4 regions of the Halomonas sp. DP8Y7-1 genome follow, and region 4 is predicted to be linked to each of the others. Evidence: predicted binding sites of a transcription regulator. Region 4 holds the regulator's gene; each other region holds the start of a gene.

Region 1 (5,079 bases), on a different contig from region 4:
AACTGGCCGCACGGGTGCGCAAGGACCTGGAAACCTACCTGGTCGACAACTGTCAGAGCTGGCTGTTGCAGGGCGACGGGACCTACATCAAGCAGGATCCCGGCGAGGCCGCCCCGATCTCGGCCCAGGAAACGCTGCTCTACGCCTATGCCGCCCGGGCCTGACGGCTTTAGCTCCAGGACACAGCGCTCCTAGAAAGCCCCCGCCAGCGATGCTGTCGGGGGCATATCATGCCGGCACCGCCAACATCACGGACATCAGGGCGCCTTGGCGCCAGCACCGCCCCTGTTGCGCCCAGCCCCTGTCGCGCCCCGCCCCTGTTGCCCCCTGCCCCAAAGCAAAGCCCCCGGCTCCGATGAAGGAGCCGGGGGCAGGTGCTGGACGCGGCAGTCAAAGGCGGCAAGCGATGGCTAGAGTCCGATCTGGCCGCCGTCTTCGCGCTGAATGACCACCGTGGCAGCACGCGGACGCACGCTGGAATCGGTGGCCTGGGTAGCATCATCGCTGGCAGGCCAGTTGCCAGGATGCTGGATGTTGATAAACAGCGCCGTCTTGTCAGGCGTCGAGAAGATACCCGTCACCTCGCAGCCGTTGGGACCCACACAGAAGCGCTTGAGCTTGTCCTGGTTGGCACCGGACAGCACCGCAGCCGCACCATCGGCACGCTCCAGTCCTGCCGGCACCACCGCCAGAACCTGGTCATTGGTGCTTTCGGCAACGCCCTCATAGCCATTGTCGGTCTGAATCCACAGGATACCCTGGCCGTCGCCGCGCTCGTCGAAGTAAAGACCGTCAGGACTGGCGAACTCGTTGTCGGCGGTCAGGCCCGACAGGTTATCGGCATCGCTGGCGGCGGCACCGAAGACAAAGACCTCCCATTCGAAAGCACTGGCATCTCCCCCCTCACGCCAGCGGATGATCTGCCCCGCCTCATTGTTGGCCCTCGGGTTGGCGGCATTGACCGGAGCGGTGGCGTAGCCATTCCCCAACGCCTCGATGCTGTCGCCATCGCCGGTCAGTGTCGCCTCGGTGCCTTCCTCGGTACGCTTGGAGTTGTTGGTAAGGGTCATGTAGACCTCACCGGTGGAAGGATCCACCGCGCCCCACTCCGGGCGATCCATCGGCGTTGCCCCCATCAGGTCAGCGGCATCGCAGGTATGGATGATCACCCCTGCCAGATCGTCGGCACCGAGCTCCAGGGCCTCGGCCAGGGGTCGACCATCCTGGGTGGTGGCTTGCGGCGTCAGCGGCAACCACTGGCCACTGCCATCGGCATTGAAGCGAGCCACGTACAGCGTGCCCTCATCCATGTACTTGCTGCCTAGCGCCAGGCGGTCGGCCTCGGCACCGGGCGCGATGGCATCCGCCGGGTCCCAGACCGCCCTGGACACGAACTTGTAGATGTACTCGTTGCGGGAGTCGTGGCCAGAGTAGAACACGACCGGCTGGCCAGCCTCCAGCTTGCCCGGCCAGCACCCCTCGTGGCGGAAACGCCCCAACGCCGTGCGCTTCACCGCTTGCTTGCCGGTGTACGGGTCGATCTCGACGATATAGCCGAACTGACGCGCCTCGTTGCGATAGTCGCCGGTGGCATCGCCATCGCCGGGGTTGCCGATCAGCCGGGTAAACTCGTCATCACGTTCGCTGGCGTCGCCAGCTGCGGTTTCCCAGCCATAGCGACCGCGCCCGGTGGCGATGCCAAGACGATCATCGTCCCGCGTCCGCCCTTCGTCCTTGACGAAATAATCCGGCCAGTTTTCTTCGCAGGTCAGATAGGTGCCCCAGGGGGTATACCCATTGGCACAGTTATTGTTGGTGCCCCGCGCCTGGGTTCCCCCCGGAGAGAACCGGGTCTTGACGTAGTCACTGCCGGCCACCGGGCCAGACAGGTGCATCGGCGTGGCACTGGTATAGCGACGGTTGTAACGGGATCCCTTGACGTGACTCCAGTGTCCGTTGGCGCCCTTCTGCACCTCTACGACCGTGACCCCGTGGGCATTGATTTCCGTTCGGACTTCATCGGCAGGACGCTTGCCCTCCGCCATGTTGGTGGGACCGCCCTGGGGCGCCCACAGGGCATTTTCATCAATGTACTCATTGTTCATCACCAGCAGGAAGCGCTCAGAGCCGCTGGCATCATCCAGAGCGAAGGGGTGCATGCCGTCGTGGTGCATGCCGACGCTGGCTGCCTGTCCCTCTGGCGTCATTGCCAGGTCTTCGCGCCATTGGGGGGCGCTGTCATCGAGCGGGGTCCCCCAGGGCACCAGTACCTGGGCGGTATACCCCGCAGGCACCACTACCGCATCCGTGCGCGACCCTTTGACCGCGTCGAAGGCCAGTGCCAGCGGCGTCTTGGACATGCCCGACCCATGCTGATCGGCGATAGCGGTCAGCCCGAAGCCCCCCAGCATGGACATGGCTGCCATACCCATGCCGCCCTTCATCACAGCGCGGCGCGACAGGCGACGATCGAGTATTGAAGAAAAGGGCTCATTGCTGCTGGGGTTCAACAGGCGGTGATCTTCGATTTCCTTGCTCATTGCGCAGTCCTCTCTTGGCCGTCGACGTGTGGAACGTCGGCAGACGGGATGTCGTTGCCGGCTGCGGGCCGGTGGCGGGCGGTCACTCGCGCCGATCTGCGCTATTGGGTGCGCTATCTCGGCGATGTCGGTCCTCGCGACACCCTAGGATGTCTAGATGACAGGGATGTGACGATGCGGTACGCCGGACAAAGCATAAGAGGTAACTGAAATGTTAAAAGGGTAACAATTAGTGAAAGAAACTAAGCTTACGTGACGACAGAGTGATCCAACGCTTGCTCTCGACAGGACCAGAACCATGTGGCATCTGGGACACCGACATCAGCGCATTCTGCTCATGCCGCAAAAGGCACCCTCTAGCGATGAGGACCCAGAACCTTGCTGGCACTGGGTACATTGCACCGATCAAAGGCAGCAGCGAGGGGGGAGCCACTCCCGGCTGGATCTCCTTGGTCAACTGGATCCTGCCCTACCCTGCGTGCTGGTCATGCCACCCCACACTATCGCTCTGGTGGCGCTAGAGCGGGGGGTACTGGGCCATAGTGACCCGCAAGCGTCACTCGACACGCTGATCGCGAAAGAGCTGTGTGTGAGTCGACAGAGCCTGGCGGTACATGTGCTCAATCAAGACCATCAGTACCTGGATGTGATGGTGATCCAGCGGGGACTGCTGGCCCAGTGCTTGAACCGGCTTCACCGCCAGCAGCTCCACCCCACCTGGTGGTCCAGCGCCTTCCAGGGACTGCCGTTGCCAGACCCTGGACATCTGGCGGTACTGCCCTGGGGCGACGACTGGATGCTCAAGTGGCGTCAGCCCCAGGCCCTGGAGAGGGAGCGTTGGCTCAGCTGGCCAAAGAGCCAGGAGCTGGAGCAGCTCAGCCAACAGTTGCCCGATGAGCTGCGCGATTCCCCATGGAATTGCCCGCTCGCTCCCGACGCCTCCAGCAGCCTCGACTGCCTGGCATTCTTCGCCCGCCATCTACCCGTCGACCTGCCAAGGGTGCCGAAGGACATGCAGGATCCAGGGGAGCTCTCTCAGGCGACGCCTGAAACAGCATAAAACCAATCAACGAATGCAACATGGGTGACGCCAAGTGTTCTCCAGATGGCGAGAACGGCATAATGCTTAAGCTCATCACGACAATGGAGTGTCCATGCCCGCCTCAAGGCCTGCCCCCGAGTCTTTCTTCAGGAGCTCCCTCTCCAGAAGCTGTTCCTCCAAGCGCCCTGTCTATGGGCGCTGTGTCTCCAGGGGCGCTGTCTCTCAACCGGCTCGCAGGGTCTTGAAGTGCTTAGTCTTGAAGTGCTTGGTCTTGAGCGGCATGTTGCTGCTGGGAGGCTGTGCGGCCTTCGCCCCAGCGCCACCGGCCCATCAGGACAATCTGTGCGACGTCTTTCGCCAGCAGCCGGACTGGTATGACGCGACGCGTGCCTCGTATGAAAAGTGGGGGACTCCCCCCTGGACCCAAATGGCGTTCATCAAGCGCGAATCGTCGTTTCGCAGCCACGTCAGGCCTCCCAGAACCACGCTATTGGGGTTCATTCCGTGGACGCGTCCCTCCTCGGCCTACGGCTACGCCCAGGCCCAGGATCCGGTCTGGGGAGAATACCGTGATGATGCGGGTGGGCTGTTCTCAAGCCGCAGCGACATGGACGATGCCACCGACTTCATCGGCTGGTACAACGCCCGAACTCAGCGCATGACCGGCGTCTCGCTGGCCAATCCGGAACACCTCTACCTGGCCTACCACGAGGGCCAGGGGGGCTACCAGCGCGGTAGTTATCGCGCCAAGCCTGCGGTCATGCGCGCGGCGCGCGAGGTTGCAACCACCGCCTCGCGTTATCGCGGCCAGCTGGCCGCCTGCGAGGCGGAGTTTCGTTGCGATGGATTCTTCGAGGTCTGGCCATTTTGCCGGGGTTGATCAGGCGCCCTCGGCCAGGCGCTCTGCGGCCACACTCAACAGGTGTTCGGTGGTCTCCCAACCAATGCACGCGTCCGTGACGGAGACACCGTAGCGCAGCTTGCCGGGGTCCAGAGGCTGCTTGCCTTCATGCAGATGGCTCTCGAGCATCACCCCGATCAGCGCCGTATCGCCCGCCAGCCGCTGGGCCAGCACGTCGAGCAAGACTTCGCTCTGGCGGCGGTGGTCCTTGCGTGCATTGGCATGACTACAGTCGACCATCAAGCGCGGCGGCAGCCCGGCCTCGCGCAGAGCTCTACGCGCTGCCGCCACCGCAGCAACATCGTAGTTCGGTTCGCCGTGGCCGCCCCGCAGCACCACATGGGTATGGGGATTGCCCTGGGTCTCGACCATCATCGGCTGGCCGTCGCTGCCTACGGCAAAATGTTGATGGGGATGGGCAGCACTGTGCATCGCATCTAGGGCCACCTGCACATCACCACTGGTGGCATTCTTGAAACCGACGACAGCCCCCAGGCCACTGGCCATCTCACGGTGCAGCTGAGACTCGGTCGTGCGTGCGCCGATGGCGACCCAGGCCAGCAGATCCTCCAGGTACGGGGCCATCATCGGCTGCA
Region 2 (5,079 bases), on a different contig from region 4:
GCGACGCGGGTCAAGGGCGCGAGACGGGTACTGTAGGTGCGGGTTTCCTGGCTGGCGCCGAAGAGCACGGTGACGCTGCGCGCGTCGCAATTCAGGATGGTGCCCAGGCCGAGTTCGGCCTCGCCGTCGCTGATCCAGCGCTGGCCGGGAGAGAAGTCGCTCATGATGCCTCGGGAGATGCGTCGTTACGGTTCGTGGTCGCGGGCCGGGCCCGCCGCCGACAGGGCGCGGTATCTTACAGCAATCTTCAGTCTGGCTTAAGCGCGATTGTCGCGCCGGGGATGACTTTGCAGAGTCGTCGCAGGCCGATCCCGTGACGCGGGGGAGCAAAGCGGCGATGTTGCAGGCGACGGGAAGAAGGCGACAGAAGATGGGCGGGCCGAGGCGGGGTGGCCGCCTCGGTCCTGAGACTGCGGGTGCGTTTCACCTGCAGTATAAGAAGAGCGTGGCAGCTGCTCAGCGATTCAGCCAGTCATCCAGCAGGGGCAGCGTCAGCTCCCCCACATGGCGTTCGAGGAGCTTGCCATCGGCACTGAACAGCAGGGTCGTCGGCAGGCCAGGGGATTGGCTTGCGGCCAGCAGCTGTTGACGCGGGTCGAGCAGCGCGTAGCGGAAGTCGAGGTCGGCCTGATCCAGATAGCGGGTGACCTGAAGGAGCGGCTCGCCCTGATTGGCCATGATCACGGTGACATCATCGCGCTGATCGATCTTGGCCAGCAGCGGCATCTCCCGCCGGCATGGGGGGCACCAGGTCGCCCATAGGTTGATGATCATCGGCTTGCCGGCAGCGTCGCCCGTCAGCGTACGCAAGGCGATAGGCGCTCCGTCGACATCTTCCAGGGTCAGCTCTGGCACCTGCTGCGGAGCAGGGCTGGCGGACAGCGGGGCCCAGCTGACCAGCGCCAGCCAGCCAAGTGTCGCCAGCAGGGTCAGGCCTTGGGCGCCCAGCAGGGCGGCCATACGATCACGCAGCGCCCACAGGGTCCAGAGGGCCGCGGCAGCCAGCCCCCACACGGCACTATACCCAGGCAGCCACAGGCTCACGATATCGAGCCTGTCGTCCCGATACGCCTCCCAGTGCATCACCACATGTCCGAGACGAGCACCGAGCAACCAGGCCAGCATCAGGCCGTTGAACCAGCGACCATGGCGGCGGCGCGGAAGCCCCAGCAGAAAGGCGCTGGCCGCGAGCAGCAGTAGGGTGATGGCGAGTGCGTAGAGCCGGGGCAGGCTCACTAGCACCGGACCAATGGCGATGGCATCCATGGCGGGGAAGGCTCCGTTGATCAACGCGAGGGCACGAAAAGTCGATAGCGAGCAGGTACACTGGGCGAACCCGATTCGGCAAGGCTACTGCGCTCGTCGGGCGCTGTCATCTTGCGTCAGGCCGCCAGTCCCTCATTTATCAGGATGCGTGATGCCCTCACCCAAGACCTTCGACCCTCTGCGCGCGCTGGCCATCAGTAGTCAGGCGCTGGGTTTCATCATGATCTTCGTGCTCGGCTCGACCCTGGAGTCACCGCGGCCGTGGCAAGGCCTGACGTTGCTGCTCATGCTGGTTGTGGCGCTGGCTGTGGCCGTGGCGCGACGCTATCGCAACAATCGGGTGCAGAAGCAGCGTGATGAGCGCCGCAAACGCCTGTTGCAGGACGATGACGAGGCGCTGGATGAGGGTTTCGACTGACGGATCACCGGCGCGGAGTATCGCGCTGGGTGCGGGCTAAGGTGACATGCCGGCACGCGCTGGGGTCGATGGCGGTCAGCCTTAGCCAATGGCCTTCCGGAAGCCGGCACAGCACGACTCGGAAGGCGCATTGAGGCGAGGCGCTGTCGGGCGCATCCCAGCTTCTCACCCACCCGCAGGCGTCTCCGCATTGCTCCAGGCGCTGGCGCAGCCTGGGAAAGTCCGCTGCACTGACCTCCAGATTAATGGTGCGCGGTGGGGTCGGCGTCGTGCTGGCAAGTAGCATCAGCACGTGAGTCGTGTCCCCACCGCCTAGCTCCAGAGTGACGCCTGTGGCGCTCACCACCAATGGCCGCAGTTCCAGCACCTGTTCGAAGAAACGATGCATGGTGGCCAGGTCGGTGACTTCCAGCGCGCTGGGTTCCAGGCTCAGATGCTGCATAGGCTGTCTCGCATAGGGACGTTACCTTTTATAGGGACGTTACCTTTCACAGGGACGTTACCTTTCACAGGGACGCTGCCTCTTTCAGGTGCGCTGTCTGTCAGTCTGGTCGCGGTTGCCAGAACTTTCCCTTTGAACCTGCCAATCATGCCCATGGCCTGGCGCTATCCCGGGTATCCCTTGCTCCTGTCAGGCCACCTTCGGCGGGTATCCGATCGCCTGAACAGCACGCCAGCTCATCGCTGCACCGCCGTGAGTCGTCGCCTCAAGCGAACACGGACAGCGCTCGAGCGGAATATGGCTGTGCGGTGGCATTTGCGTTACAGCACAGTGACGCCAATATTTAATGTCCTGTTTTTTAAAATAATTGTCTGAAAAGGCCTGGGCTGACGTCGATGCGTCCGGGTGAATTTGTCACATCAATGACATTGTCTAGACAACATGCCTTAACCTGCCGCCTGCAGACTGATGCCATTCCAAGAGGAGAGGCATCATGTCCATCCCCACCATCGTCGTCGAGCGACTCAACAAGACGTTCGGCCATCGCCAAGTGCTCGAGGACGTCAGTTTCGAGATCACCCCAGGCGACATCGTTGCCCTGATCGGTCCCTCCGGTTCCGGCAAGTCGACATTGATGCGCCACCTGGTCGGATTGACCTGCTGTAACCGACATACCGGCGGTCGGGTGAGCCTGCTGGGCCGCGAGGTACAGGCCAGTGGCCGGATCAAGCGTGCCAGTCGTGGCCAGCGCTGCCGTGTTGGCTACATCTTCCAGCAGTTCAACCTGGTCAATCGCCTGAGTGTGCTGACCAATGTGCTGATCGGGCAGCTGGGGCGCATGCCTCGCCTGCGCGCGCTCAGCGGGCGCTTCAGTCAGGAAGAGAAGCAGCGGGCCCTCGAGTGCCTCGCCCGGGTCGGCCTGGAGGGCATGGCCTATCAGCGCGCCAATACGCTCTCCGGTGGCCAGCAGCAGCGCGTGGCGATCGCGCGGGTATTGATGCAGGACGCCGACGTGATTCTCGCCGACGAGCCCATTGCATCGCTGGATCCGCGAAGTGCCCGTGAAGTGATGGAGATTCTTCAGCGAATTCATGCCGAGGACGGTCGTACGGTCGTCATCACCCTGCATCAAGTCGACATCGCCCGGCGTTACTGTCATCGCGCCATCGCGCTCAAGGATGGTCGGCTGTACTTCGACGGCAAGACCTCTGAGCTGACCGATGCGCGCCTCAGCACCCTGTACGAAAACGCCGGGCTCGATGAGCTTCGTTCCGGCGCCCAGCCCGACTTGCCATCGCCGACCCGAGAGCCGGCCCATGCCCAGCCCGCGGTGGCGGCGCATGTCTAGTTCGGACGGCTGACGGCAATCCAACGCGATACCGACAACGACTGCATCACCTCTTATCTAGAACACCCCCTGCACCCCCCAGGAGATACCCATGCTTTTTGCTAATGTTCGCCGCCTGTCGCTGCCGCTGATGGCAGGTCTTGGTCTTGCTGCCGTCACTCAGCTGGCGGCCGCCGATACCCTCAAGTTCGGCATTATCTCCACCGAAGCGAGCCAGAACCTGGCACCGCTGTGGGACCCCTTCCTCGAGGACATGTCCGAGCAGGTAGGGATGGAGGTCGAGCCGTTCTTCGCCACTGACTACGCTGCGGTGATCCAGGCCATGCGATTTGGCCAGATTGACCTGGCCTGGTACGGCAACAAGGCGGCCATGGAGGCGGTGGACCGTGCAGGAGGCGAGATCTTCGCCCAGACCGTGGCCGCGGACGGCTCCCCCGGCTACTGGAGCTTGATGATCGCCCACCAGGATAGCGACCTGCATGACGTCGACGACGTGCTGTCCAATGCCTCCGATCTGGTGTTCGGCAACGGTGATCCCAATTCCACCTCCGGCTTCCTGGTACCGGGCTACTACGTCTTTGCCAAGAATGGCGTCGACGCCGCTACCGCCTTCAAGCGCACGCTCAATTCCAGTCATGAGACCAACGCACTGGCCGTGGCCAACAAGCAGGTCGACGTGGCTACCTTCAACACTGAAGGCATGCAGCGTCTGGAAGTGACGGCGCCCGACAAGGCCGAGCAGCTGCGGGTGATCTGGAAGTCGCCGCTGATCCCGTCCGATCCGCTGGTGTGGCGTAGTGATCTGGATGAGGCCACCAAGGACACCCTGCGCGAGTTTTTCATGAGCTATGGCGACGATGCCGACGAGCAGGCCATCCTCGAGCCGCTGCAATGGGCCGAATTCGTCGCTTCCAGCAATGATCAGCTGCTGCCGATCCGTCAGTTGGCCCTGTTCAAGGAGCGTTCTGAAGTGGCCAAGGATGACAGCCTGAGTGAAGGGGACCGCGAGGCCCGTCTGGCCGAGATCGATGGCCAACTCGATGACCTCGATACGCGCATGAAGGCCATCCAGGCGGCCGAGGCAATGCCCGAAGACGCCGCCGCCAACGCAGGTTGATGGTTCGCCGGGCCGTCTATCGGCGGCCCGGCCTCGGTTTCAGCGCCGTTCGTGACAGCGCATGACTTAAGCCCTCTGTGGAGAGCGCATGAGCACTCAAACCCAATTATCCGGTATCAGCATGCCGCCCAAGCGCAGCTGGACCACGTTGGCGCTATGGGGTCTGGGCCTGGCGGTATTGGCCTGGTCCTGGCAGGGCGTCGAGATGCAGCCCAGCCTGCTGTTTACCAATGCCAGCAACATGGCAACGTTGGCCGGCGACTTCTTCCCGCCTGCGCTGGGCAACCTGGATCACTACATTGACCAGATGCTGGTGACGATTCAGATCGCGGTATGGGGCACCCTGCTGGCCATTCTGGTGGCGATTCCAGCGAGCCTCTTGTGCTCCGAGAACCTGGTGCCCTGGTGGGTATACCAGCCGGTGCGCCGACTGATGGATGCCACCCGTGCCATCAACGAGCTGGTATTTGCCATGCTGTTTGTGGTGG
Region 3 (5,079 bases), on a different contig from region 4:
TAGCCCATGGCAGTGGGCGGCCAACATGACGGGGTGGCAGGCCAATATCGTGGCACTGCTGTTCCTGCTGGGTGGCTGGGTGGTCTACAACGAGATGTGCAAGCGTGTCAGCCCCAATATGGAGCGGGATGGTCTCTTGAGTGTGGGGGTGGCCATCATGATGGTGGTCGTGGCCTACCTTAGCGTGCATATCTTTGCGGGGCGCGCGGCATTTCTGCTGACCGGTGCCGTCATGGCGACGGCCATGTCTGCCAACGTCTTCTTCTGGATCATCCCTGGCCAGCGCCGCATGGTCAAAGCGATGAAGGCCGGTGAGGCACCGAACCCGCTGGACGGCAAGCGCGGCAAGCAGCGCTCGGTCCACAACACCTACTTTACGTTGCCGGTGGTGCTGTTGATGATCAGCAACCACTATTCCTTTGCCTACAGCAACGACTGGGCCTGGGTGATCATGGCTCTGCTGATCTTTGGCGGGGCATTGATTCGTCAGTATTTTGTGTTGATGCATAGTGGTCAGCACAAGCCTGGCTATCCGATCCTTGGCGTGGCGCTGATCCTGCTGGCCTTCGCAGTGGGAAGTCCGTGGCTGGCAAGTGGCTCGGTAGCCTCCTCTTCCTCCTCCGACAGCTCAGTGGTGGCGTCAAGCGACGGAGGGGCGACGCCTCTGGCACGAGTCCATGCGGTCATGGAGGAGCGCTGCGCCAGTTGTCACGCGGCCCAACCTTCTCATCCCGGGTTCTCCGCTCCTCCCTTGGGTGTCGCACTGGACACTGAGACTCAGACCCAACAACACAAGGCACAGATTCAACAAGTGGTCGCCAGTGGCTACATGCCACTCGGGAATCTGACGCAAATGACCGACGACGAACGTACCTTGATCGCCAACTGGGGAGAGTGACACCGTGCGGGGCAAGCGTGGAGAGCAAGCGGGTGGTGATGGTTCTTGTTGATGGCGTATGTCGTATACAATAACGACATACTGACTCTGAGGGCTATGCTGATGAATCAGCGCGTAAAAGCGTCGCCATCTGCCACGTCGGCGCCGCGCCAGGGCAAGAACGGTGATGGCGCCGAGCGACATGAAGCGATTCATCGGTCCATCAGTGATGCCATCATCGAGCACCGGCTGAAGCCGGGAGCCCGCCTGCGCGAGGATGCCCTGTCGGACGTGTTCGGTGTCAGCCGAACCGGCATCCGCAAGATCCTCCAACGTCTTGCGCTGGAGGAGCTGGTGACCCTGACGCCACGTCGCGGCGCCAGCGTGACGCGTCCTACCGCTGACGAGGCCAAGGACGTGTTCGATGCGCGCCAGATGGTGGAGTGCGGGCTGATGCCCGACATTGCCAGAAGGATCACCAGCGCTGATATCGACACGCTGCGTGAGATGGCGCGACGTGAACGCGATGCACTGCGCACTGGGCAGCAAAGCGTGGCCATCAGGCTGTCGGCGGATTTTCATACCTATCTGGCCAGGCTGTCCGGCAATCGGACACTGGCCGACTTCGTTGAGCGTCTGTGTTCTCGCAGTTCCCTGATTCTGGCGGTGTACGGTAACACCGGTCACCTGGGCTGTGAGTCCCATGACCACCAGGACCTCATCAATTTCCTGGCCGAGGGCAAGGCTGAGCGCGCCGCAGCATTTATGGGCCGGCACCTGAAGGCCATCGAAGCGTCCCTGTCCATCGTCGAGGAAGAGAACGAAGCGCCCAACCTGTTCGAGATCTTCTCCCGCTGACACCGCCAAGCGACGCCCCAACATAGCGCCACAACGCCCCAAAAAAGCCCCGAATCATCAGCAGATGGTTCGGGGCTTTTCGTTGGTAGTGCGGGATCGAACTCTGTAGCGCGCCAACGCATCGCCTCGCGCTGGGCCTGCAACCTATTGTGTCCTGCAGCCTATCGTGGCCCGCTGGGAAAGGCCGACAGGTTTAGCCGAACAGGGTACGCAGCGTCACGAAGGCGATGGCGCTGATCAGGCCTGCTGCCGGTAGCGTGATGACCCAGGCCAGGCCGATGGGTTTCATCAGTTGCCAGTTGGTCTGATGGTTGACCAGGCCAATGCCCAGCACCGCGCCGATCAGGATGTGTGTACTGGACACCGGCAGGCCCATGATGGAAGCCAGCATCACGACGCCTGCCGCCGCCAGCTCTGCCGCAAACCCGGATGCCGGATGCATGGCGGTCAGATTGTGTCCGACGGTCTGGATCACCTCCTTGCCGATAAACCAGAGACCGACGATAAGGGCGACCCCGAAGGTGATCATGGCGATCGGAGGGATGGTCGCTTCGGCGCCAATGGCGCCAGTACGCAGTACGTCAAGGATGGCGGCGAAGGGGCCGATGGCATTGGCGATATCGTTGGAGCCATGGCTGAAGGCAAACCCCGCCGCGGTAAAGACCTGCATCCAGCTGAACATCAGGAAGGTCGAGCGGGACAGCGAGGTGCCCTTGAGCGTCTTGGCAAAGATAAACGTGGCCATCCATACCACGGCACCGATCATGCCCATGATCAGGTAGTTGTTAAGCGTCGTCAGTCCCAGGTCGAGATGCTTGAAGCCCTTGAACAGCAGCATGGCCGAGATGATCATGGCTCCGCCGGCGGCGACCAGGGGCACCCAGTTCTGCAGGGCACGATGGGCATCGATATCCTCGCGCTGGCGCTCGATCCGCTTGAGCTCCTTGAAGTAGTCTGACTCGAATTCGGCACGCTCATCATCCTGGTAGTCCTGGTCATGGTAGACCTGAACGTCCCGGGTCATGGCATGGGTATAGGAAATCTTCTGGATCTCTGACAGGCGCTCGAAGGCCTCCTTATGGCGACGATCATTCTCGTATTTCTCGCGCTTGATCGCCTTCAGACGCTGCTCCGCCTCATCGTTGTAGTTGAGGATGTGTTTCCTGATCATGCTGAACAGCGCATATGACATCAGTCCCCCCAGCACCGGTGACAGCACCCAGGAGATAGCGATCTGCCAGATCTTGCCCCACTGCACCAGGCCAAGGCTGTCGACCCCTGGGGTCATGGTTCCGAGCACGATGGACGAGCCCACAATGGCACCGATGATCGAATGGGTGGTGGAGACCGGATAGCCTTTCTTGCTGGCAAACAGTAGCCACAGGGCGGCGGCTACCAGTGCCGACATCATGATGAAGACGAAGTCCATCGGCGCGACCGTCATGCCCGACAGATCGACGATGCCCTTGCGGATCGTATCGGTGACCTCTCCGCCTGCGATGACCGCACCGCTGACCTCGAACACCGCCGCCACCAGCAAGGCCTGCTTGATCGACAAGGTTCCTGCGCCGACGCTGGTGCCGAAGGAATTGGCCACATCATTGCCGCCGATATTGAAGGCCATGAACACCCCGAACAGGGTGGCCAGGGTGAATACCAGCGGAAAGTGGCCCTGGGTGTAGCCGAAGCCCCAGAACAGAAAGTATCCGACGGTAGCGAAGAGAAGTACCGCAAAGGCCAGGCTCAGCCCTGATGGGCGAAGCACCATAGGAACCGATAGCGAGGGGGAAGGGGTGGTCATTGTGCATCCTCTGAGGTGGGCATGCCTTGCTCGTGGGACGGCAGGGCGTGAGGATGACAATGGGCAGAGGCGATGACAGCGAGATGTCATCTTGGCTGCGTTGTGTGCTTTGTCGTGCAGGCTGGGGAAGGGGTTGGTCGTGCGGGTAGAGATAGTAGGCAAGAGCTTACGTCTTTGGGGAGGAGGAAGTACGTGCACAGCAGGCCCTCCCCGGGCCAGGCCGGGAAGGGCATGGTGTCATCGTCTTGGTCGCCTAGTGAGCCGGTTGCGGGACCCGGTACTGGTGCATCAGGGCAAAATACAGCACGCCCCCGAGGGCGGCGCCCATCATCCAGCCAAAACCTGCAAGTCCTTGCAGGGCAGGAACGATCACCGTCGCCAGAGAAAACACCGCGGCTAAGGCGAAGGCGGCCACGGCCCGCAGGTTCCAGCCGTTGGTGTAGGTATAGGCATCGCCCTGCTTGGCGGAAAACAGTGCCTGCACATCGAGCTTGCCGCCTTTGATCAGATAGAAGTCGACAACGATGATGCCGTAGAAGGGCGCGACGATGGCGCCTAGCGCGTTGACGAAGCCCGGCACGCCAATTTGGCTGATGACCGAGACCCACAGTGCGCCGACAAAAAAGGCGACGCAGGCAGTGATCAGGCCGCCGACCTTGAAGCTGATATGCCGCGGGAATAGGTTCGCCAGGTCATAGGCAGGGGGGATGAAATTGGCCACCAGGTTGATGCCGACGGTAGCGGCGAAAAACGTGACGGCGGCCAGCAGTGTCAGGGGCAAGGCATCGACACGATCGACGATATCGGTGGGGTTGGTCAGCGCCTCGCCGAACAGTACCAGGGTGCCGGCGGTGATGATCAGCGCGATGAAGGAAAAGAAGGCCACGTTCAAGGGCAGGCCCAGCAGGTTGCCCAGCTTCATCTGGCGCTCGCTTTGTACGAAGCGGGTGAAATCCCCGAAGTTGATCACGACGGCGGCAAAGTAGGCGACCATGGTCCCGACCACGGCAGCAAAGGCAGATAGGCCTCCGCTATCCTCGCCGCTGGTCGAGAAGATGCTCCCGACGGCAGGCAGCAGCTCGCTGCCGGCTTGCCACCAGACAATCAGCATCAGCACGACCATGACCACGTAGACCAGCGGGCCTGCCCAGTTCAGGAAGTGCTTGATGCGCTCGATGCCGGACCAGAAGATGGCGATCTGGAACAGCCACACCAGCACAAACGACAGCCAGGCGACGGGTGACAGGCCAAGCACGCCTTCCCCTCCATCCGTGCCGATAAGGGCGGTAATCATCAGCGTGACGGCGGTGGAGGCAAAGTAGGTCTGCACGCCATACCAGAAAATACCGACGATGGCGCGCAGCAGAGCCGGCAGGTTGGAACCTCTAACCCCGAGGCTGGCGCGGACCATGACCGGGAAGGGGATGCCGTAGCGAACGCTCGGGGCACCGGTCAGGTTGACCAGAAACATCACGATCAAGCCGGCCAGCATGATCGCTGCCATCACCGCCCAGCCGCTGAGGTTGTAGGACAGAAACAACGA
Region 4 (5,079 bases):
AGCCTGGCGCTGTTTGCCTGGCTGCTCAGCCAGGTAGACGCTGACTATGCTGGACGCGCCTTTGCCGCGTACGGCGGCGTGTATATCGCGGCATCGTTGGGCTGGATGTGGTGGGTGGAGCAGCGCCCCCCCGATCGCTGGGACATGATGGGGGCGGCGCTTTGCCTGGCGGGCGCTGCGGTTATCTTGCTGGGTCCCAGGAGCTGAAAAGACACAGTGATGCCAGCCTGGCTTGAAGCGGGGCTGGTGTGTCCCTGGGTCGGGGTCAGGGCGAGGCGGCCGTCTGGCGGTTTTCCTGCACTCGGCTCGAGGGGAAGATACAGCGGAAGGTGGCGCCTTCACCCGGATGTGAGTCGATGTCGAGGCGCGCATCGTGGCGCAGCAGCACGTGCTTGACGATGGCGAGGCCTAGTCCGGTGCCACCGGTCGCCGTGCTGCGTCCCTTGTCTACCCGATAGAAGCGCTCGGTGAGGCGCGGAAGGTGCATCGGGTCGATGCCGTCGCCGTCGTCCTCCACCTCAAGACAGGCGCCATCACCGTAGGCCCGCCAGCGTAGCTGGATACGTGCGCCATCGCCGGCATAGCGCACGGCATTGAAGGCCAGGTTGGAAATGGCACTGTGAATTTCCTTCTCACTGCCCTTGAGCCCACGCGGATCGTCGATGGACACCTCGATCTGCTGGCGCCCACCAGACAGCGCCTGTGCATCTCGCTTGACGGTCTGCAACAGAGTGGTGGGGTCGAGCCGCGTGTGGTCATCGCCGCCCTGATCGTTTTCCAGTCGCGACAGCAGCAGCAGATCATTGACCAGGTTCTGCATCCGACGGGTCTGGTTCTGCATCTGCGCCACCCCCTTGCCGAGCCGTTCGGGCAGCATGTCGGCCATGTCGCCGTAGGTCTCGAGATAGCCGGTCAGTACCGTCAGTGGCGTGCGCAGCTCATGGGAGACGTTGGCCACAAAGTCTCGGCGCATCTGTTCCAGGCGATGCAGGCGTGTGATATCGCGCGCCATGACCAGGCGTTCATCGTCACCGTACAGGGTGATCTGGAACTGCAGGATCATGTTCTCGTCGATGGGCGATGGCAGGCTCAGCGGCTCACGATAGTCCCGCTCGTTGAAATAGCCGACGAAGCGCGGATCACGCAGCAGGTTGGTGATATGTTGACCACGGTCCAGCGCCGGCTTCAGGCCTAGCATGCGCTCGGCAGAGCTGTTCCACCATTCGAGATCGCCATGGCGATCCAGCATGACCACACTGTCGCGCATCGCTTCAGAGGACTCCTGGATACGCTGAAGCGTTGAGCGCAGGCGTCGTTGGGTAATGCGCTGGCCCTTCTGGTAGCGATAGAGTCGATCAAACAGCTCGCCCCACAGACCGCTGGCGGTAGGAGGTTCCTGCTGGGGACGATGGGTCAGCCAGTCGTGCATGGCGTGCAGGTTGCGCAGATGATAGGCGAGACCAAGCGTCAGGCCCGCTCCGACGCCGACACTCGTCAAGGAAAAGGGCCAGCCCAGCAGGGCGCCGATGCCGACCAGCAGGGTCAAGCGCCAGACTTCTCGTCTCCACAGTCGACCCACGTCAGCTCCTGGCTCCGTTCACCTATGTCCTCCTGTCTGCCGCCAGCCGTACAGGCGCTATCAAGCCTGCGTGGAAGGGAGGCAAGACGTCACATCTTGGCCGAAAAACGGTAGCCGGTGCCGCGCACGGTCTGGATCAGCTGCTGATGTGGCTCGCCAAGGGCCTTTCGCAGGCGGCGAATGTGCACGTCGACGGTGCGTTCCTCGACGTAGACGTTGCCACCCCAGACCTGATCAAGCAACTGGCCGCGGGTGTAGGCGCGTTCCTGGTGGGTCATGAAAAACTGCAGCAGGCGGTATTCGGTGGGCCCCATGTCGAGCGACTTGCCGTCGACGCTGACGCGGTGGCTGACAGGATCGAGCTTGAGCCCGTCGACTTCCACCGGGTCTTCAACGCCGCGGGGAGTGGCACGACGCAGCACCGCTTTTAGACGGGCGACCAGTTCCCGGGGAGAGAACGGCTTGGTGATGTAGTCGTCTGCACCTGCTTCAAGCCCCTGAATCTTGTTGTCCTCCTCACCCTTGGCGGTGAGCAGGATGATCGGCAGCTCGGCGGTGGTTTCTTCCCGCTTGAGGCGGCGTGCCAGCTCGATGCCACTGGTTCCGGGCATCATCCAGTCCAGCAGCAGCAGGTCTGGCTGATCGTCCACGATAATCGCGTGAGCCGCCTGGGCATTGTCGGCCTCGAGGACCCGGTAGTCGGCCATTTCCAGAGCCACCGCGATCATTTCGCGGATGGGCGCTTCGTCGTCGACGATCAATACGGTCTTGGCTGTCATCCCGGGCCTCTTGTTCAGGGTCTTCCTATCAACGGTGACAGATGACACCACGTCAATGTGACATTTAGATGACATTGGCCGACCTGTCGAGCCCTCGTCAGCTCGACAGGGTCATCCCAGGTCGGGATAGAGACTCAGCGCCAGGCCGGCAAACAGCAGCAGGCCCGACCAGTGATTGTTGAGAAAGGCCTGGAAGCAGCGATCGCGATCACGCTCCTTGATGAGTTTCTGTTGGTGGATAAAGGTAGCCGCCATGGCCAGCCATCCCAGCCAATAGAAACCGCCGATATTCAGTAGAGCGCCCGCCCAGGCCAGCAGGCCCAGCGTTGCCAGCTGCAGCAGCGCGATGATGCGAGTGTCCCAGCGACCAAACAGCACTGCGGTCGACTTGATGCCGATCTTGAGATCATCGTCACGGTCCACCATGGCGTATTCGGTGTCATAGGCCACCGTCCACAGTACATTGGCGGTGAACAGGATCCAGCCGACCGTGGGTACCTCGCCCAGCACGGCACCGAATGCCATGGGAATCGCCCAGGAAAAGGCCGCCCCCAGCACCACCTGGGGAAAGTGGGTGTAGCGCTTCATGAAGGGATAGCTGGCGGCCAGCACGGCGCCGATCAGCGACAGCCATACGGTAAAGCCGTTGGTCAGCCATACCAGCACGAAGGCCGCTGTCAGCAGACCGACGAACAGGATCTTGGCTTCCTGCTCGCTGATACGCCCAGTCGCCAGAGGGCGGTGTTTGGTACGTTTGACGTGACCGTCGAAATGGCGGTCCGCATAGTCGTTGACGACACAGCCTGCTGCTCGCATCAGGTAGACGCCAGCGACAAAGATCAGCAGGGTGTCGCGGGCGGGAATGCCGTCCGCCGCTACCCACAGCGCCCACAGTGTTGGCCACATCAGCAGCCAAGTGCCGATGGGGCGATCCAGACGCATCAGCGCCAGGAAGTCGGGAATTCGGGCGAGGCGTCCGGGGGGACGCAGCAGGGAGCGGTCCATCGTGGTCTCTCGAGGGCTAGTGGAAAGTCGCTGTCACAGGCATCGTGGCGGGCACGCTTCAGTCGTGTCCGCATCCGCTGGTGTGGCGTTGAGCGTCGAAACAAGACGAGACAGTTCATCCATGGGTGTCGCCGGGAGCGACCATTTACTGCCAGGTCTGGTCAGCGCTTGTCGACATGACGGACCAAGCCTAGCGCGGGGAGACGGGCGTGACCAGTACAGCGCGGTCGCTGTCTAGCCTGGAGACGGGTCGAGTGACAGCGCCTCGGCCATGGCGGGCAGAAAGCTCTCTTGCACCAGCATCACCCAGCCCCCGTGGCAAAACAGAGAGCGCCGTTGCCAGATACCGCGGTATCCGTGGATAGGACGAGATATCCGGCTGATCTCGATCGGGCTGCGGCGAAGATCCGGCTGCTGAAACAGCCAACTGCCCAGCGAGTTTTCGCCAAGGCCGGCAAAGGGCGCCTGTTGATCGCTCACCCGTGGTGCCACTGAGCGTGCCACCACCCAAGGGACCTCGTCGACGCACAGCGCGACCTCGCGCAGCCAGGCCTGCTGGCCGGCCGCCAGTCCCAATGCCTCGGCCTCGTCCGGCCATGGCTGCCCCAGGTACTGGTCGAGCAGACGCACGTGAAAGCGTCCCTCGCCAGCGGCCGCCATCAGTCTCTCCGTCAGTGAGTCGCGGGAAGCCAGCCACTCCAGCCAGCGCTCAGAGATGGCATGCGACGATGTGGGGATGTCGCGCCACTCGGGAGTCGATCTCGGGCACTCGGGCTCGACATGGCAACGGGACGGGGTGACATGAGGATGCTGTGACATGGGGCCTTGAGGTCCTTGCTGCACCGGACGTCGTGCTCCGGTAGATGGGCGCATAGTGTACCATGGTGCACAGGAGTCACTCGCTGGAGCCCCCGCTGGGCACTCCGGTTTCTTGAATGACCGCAGTGCGGTCGTCGGCAGAGTCGAAGTACGTGATGCAAGCACCCTTGACCATCATCGGCACTGGCATGGCAGGCATTGGCCTGGTGCGCCAGGTGCGCGCACTGGACGCCCGGCGTCCGATCACCCTGATCACGGCCGATAGCGGCGATGACTACTCCAAACCCTTGTTATCCACGGGCTTTGCCAAGGGCTTGGCGGCGGATCGGCTGGCGGCCCGTTCGGCCCTGGAGCTGGCCGATCAGCTGAATGTGGTGGTGCGCACCCATACCTGGGTAGACCGCATCGATACAGCGTCCTCGTGCCTGTGGATTGGCCAGGAACGGCTGCCCTGGTCGGACCTGGTGCTGGCCACCGGTGCCAGTCCTGTCGCTCCCTTCGCCATTCCGGCGGAGCTCAGCGGCCGCGTGTTCTCGATCAATGATCTCGATGACTACCGCCGCTTCTCGGCCATTCTTGACGGCCTGGAGCGTCCGGCGCGAGTGGCGGTGATCGGGTTGGGCCTGGTGGGCTGCGAGTTCGCCAACGACCTCCAGGCGGGCGGACATCAGGTCGTCATGGTTGGCCCGGAGCCCACCTTGCTGCCGAGGCTGCTACCCCAGCAGCCGGGCCAGGCGCTGGGCAATGCGTTTCGTGACGCTGGCATCGAGATCAGAAGCGGGCGCCTGGTCGACAGCGTAGCGCGTCAGGCTGCGGGCGATGAACAGGAGATCGTCCTTCGGCTCGATGACGGCCAGACGCTGAGCGCTGATCTCGTGCTGGTCGCTACGGGGCTCA

The links. The regulator PhoB, encoded in region 4, activates phosphate uptake and scavenging genes when phosphate is short. The targets are predictions, from matches to a motif close to TGTCATANNNNTGTCANA.
Region 1: KUV41_RS05805 (PhoX family protein) is a predicted target of PhoB. The motif match lies at 2,697-2,714, and genes of this name have one in related genera.
Region 2: phnC (phosphonate ABC transporter ATP-binding protein) is a predicted target of PhoB. The motif match lies at 2,539-2,556, and genes of this name have one in related genera.
Region 3: KUV41_RS06965 (inorganic phosphate transporter) is a predicted target of PhoB. The motif match lies at 3,608-3,625, and genes of this name have one in related genera.

Annotation. Positions count from the first base shown of each region.
Region 1 covers NZ_JAHVIN010000005.1:57,994-63,072, reverse strand. Annotated here, with positions in the region: gene ppk1 (polyphosphate kinase 1) at 1-164, shown strand, start outside; gene KUV41_RS05805 (PhoX family protein) at 411-2,540, opposite strand; gene KUV41_RS05800 (hypothetical protein) at 3,028-3,600, shown strand; gene KUV41_RS05795 (lysozyme-like domain containing protein) at 3,863-4,462, shown strand; gene KUV41_RS05790 (3-deoxy-7-phosphoheptulonate synthase) at 4,463-5,079, opposite strand, start outside.
Region 2 covers NZ_JAHVIN010000002.1:123,075-128,153, reverse strand. Annotated here, with positions in the region: gene rapA (RNA polymerase-associated protein RapA) at 1-164, opposite strand, end outside; gene KUV41_RS01390 (TlpA family protein disulfide reductase) at 457-1,266, opposite strand; gene KUV41_RS01385 (hypothetical protein) at 1,418-1,684, shown strand; gene KUV41_RS01380 (hypothetical protein) at 1,689-2,126, opposite strand; gene phnC (phosphonate ABC transporter ATP-binding protein) at 2,620-3,474, shown strand; gene phnD (phosphonate ABC transporter substrate-binding protein) at 3,566-4,591, shown strand; gene phnE (phosphonate ABC transporter, permease protein PhnE) at 4,680-5,079, shown strand, end outside.
Region 3 covers NZ_JAHVIN010000005.1:357,803-362,881, forward strand. Annotated here, with positions in the region: gene KUV41_RS06955 (urate hydroxylase PuuD) at 1-898, shown strand, start outside; gene KUV41_RS06960 (GntR family transcriptional regulator) at 1,001-1,735, shown strand; gene KUV41_RS06965 (inorganic phosphate transporter) at 1,929-3,536, opposite strand; gene KUV41_RS06970 (NCS1 family nucleobase:cation symporter-1) at 3,790-5,079, opposite strand, start outside.
Region 4 covers NZ_JAHVIN010000014.1:133,671-138,749, reverse strand. Annotated here, with positions in the region: gene KUV41_RS17505 (YnfA family protein) at 1-207, shown strand, start outside; gene phoR (phosphate regulon sensor histidine kinase PhoR) at 266-1,579, opposite strand; gene phoB (phosphate regulon transcriptional regulator PhoB) at 1,669-2,358, opposite strand; gene ubiA (4-hydroxybenzoate octaprenyltransferase) at 2,470-3,363, opposite strand; gene KUV41_RS17485 (chorismate--pyruvate lyase family protein) at 3,598-4,182, opposite strand; gene KUV41_RS17480 (FAD-dependent oxidoreductase) at 4,338-5,079, shown strand, end outside.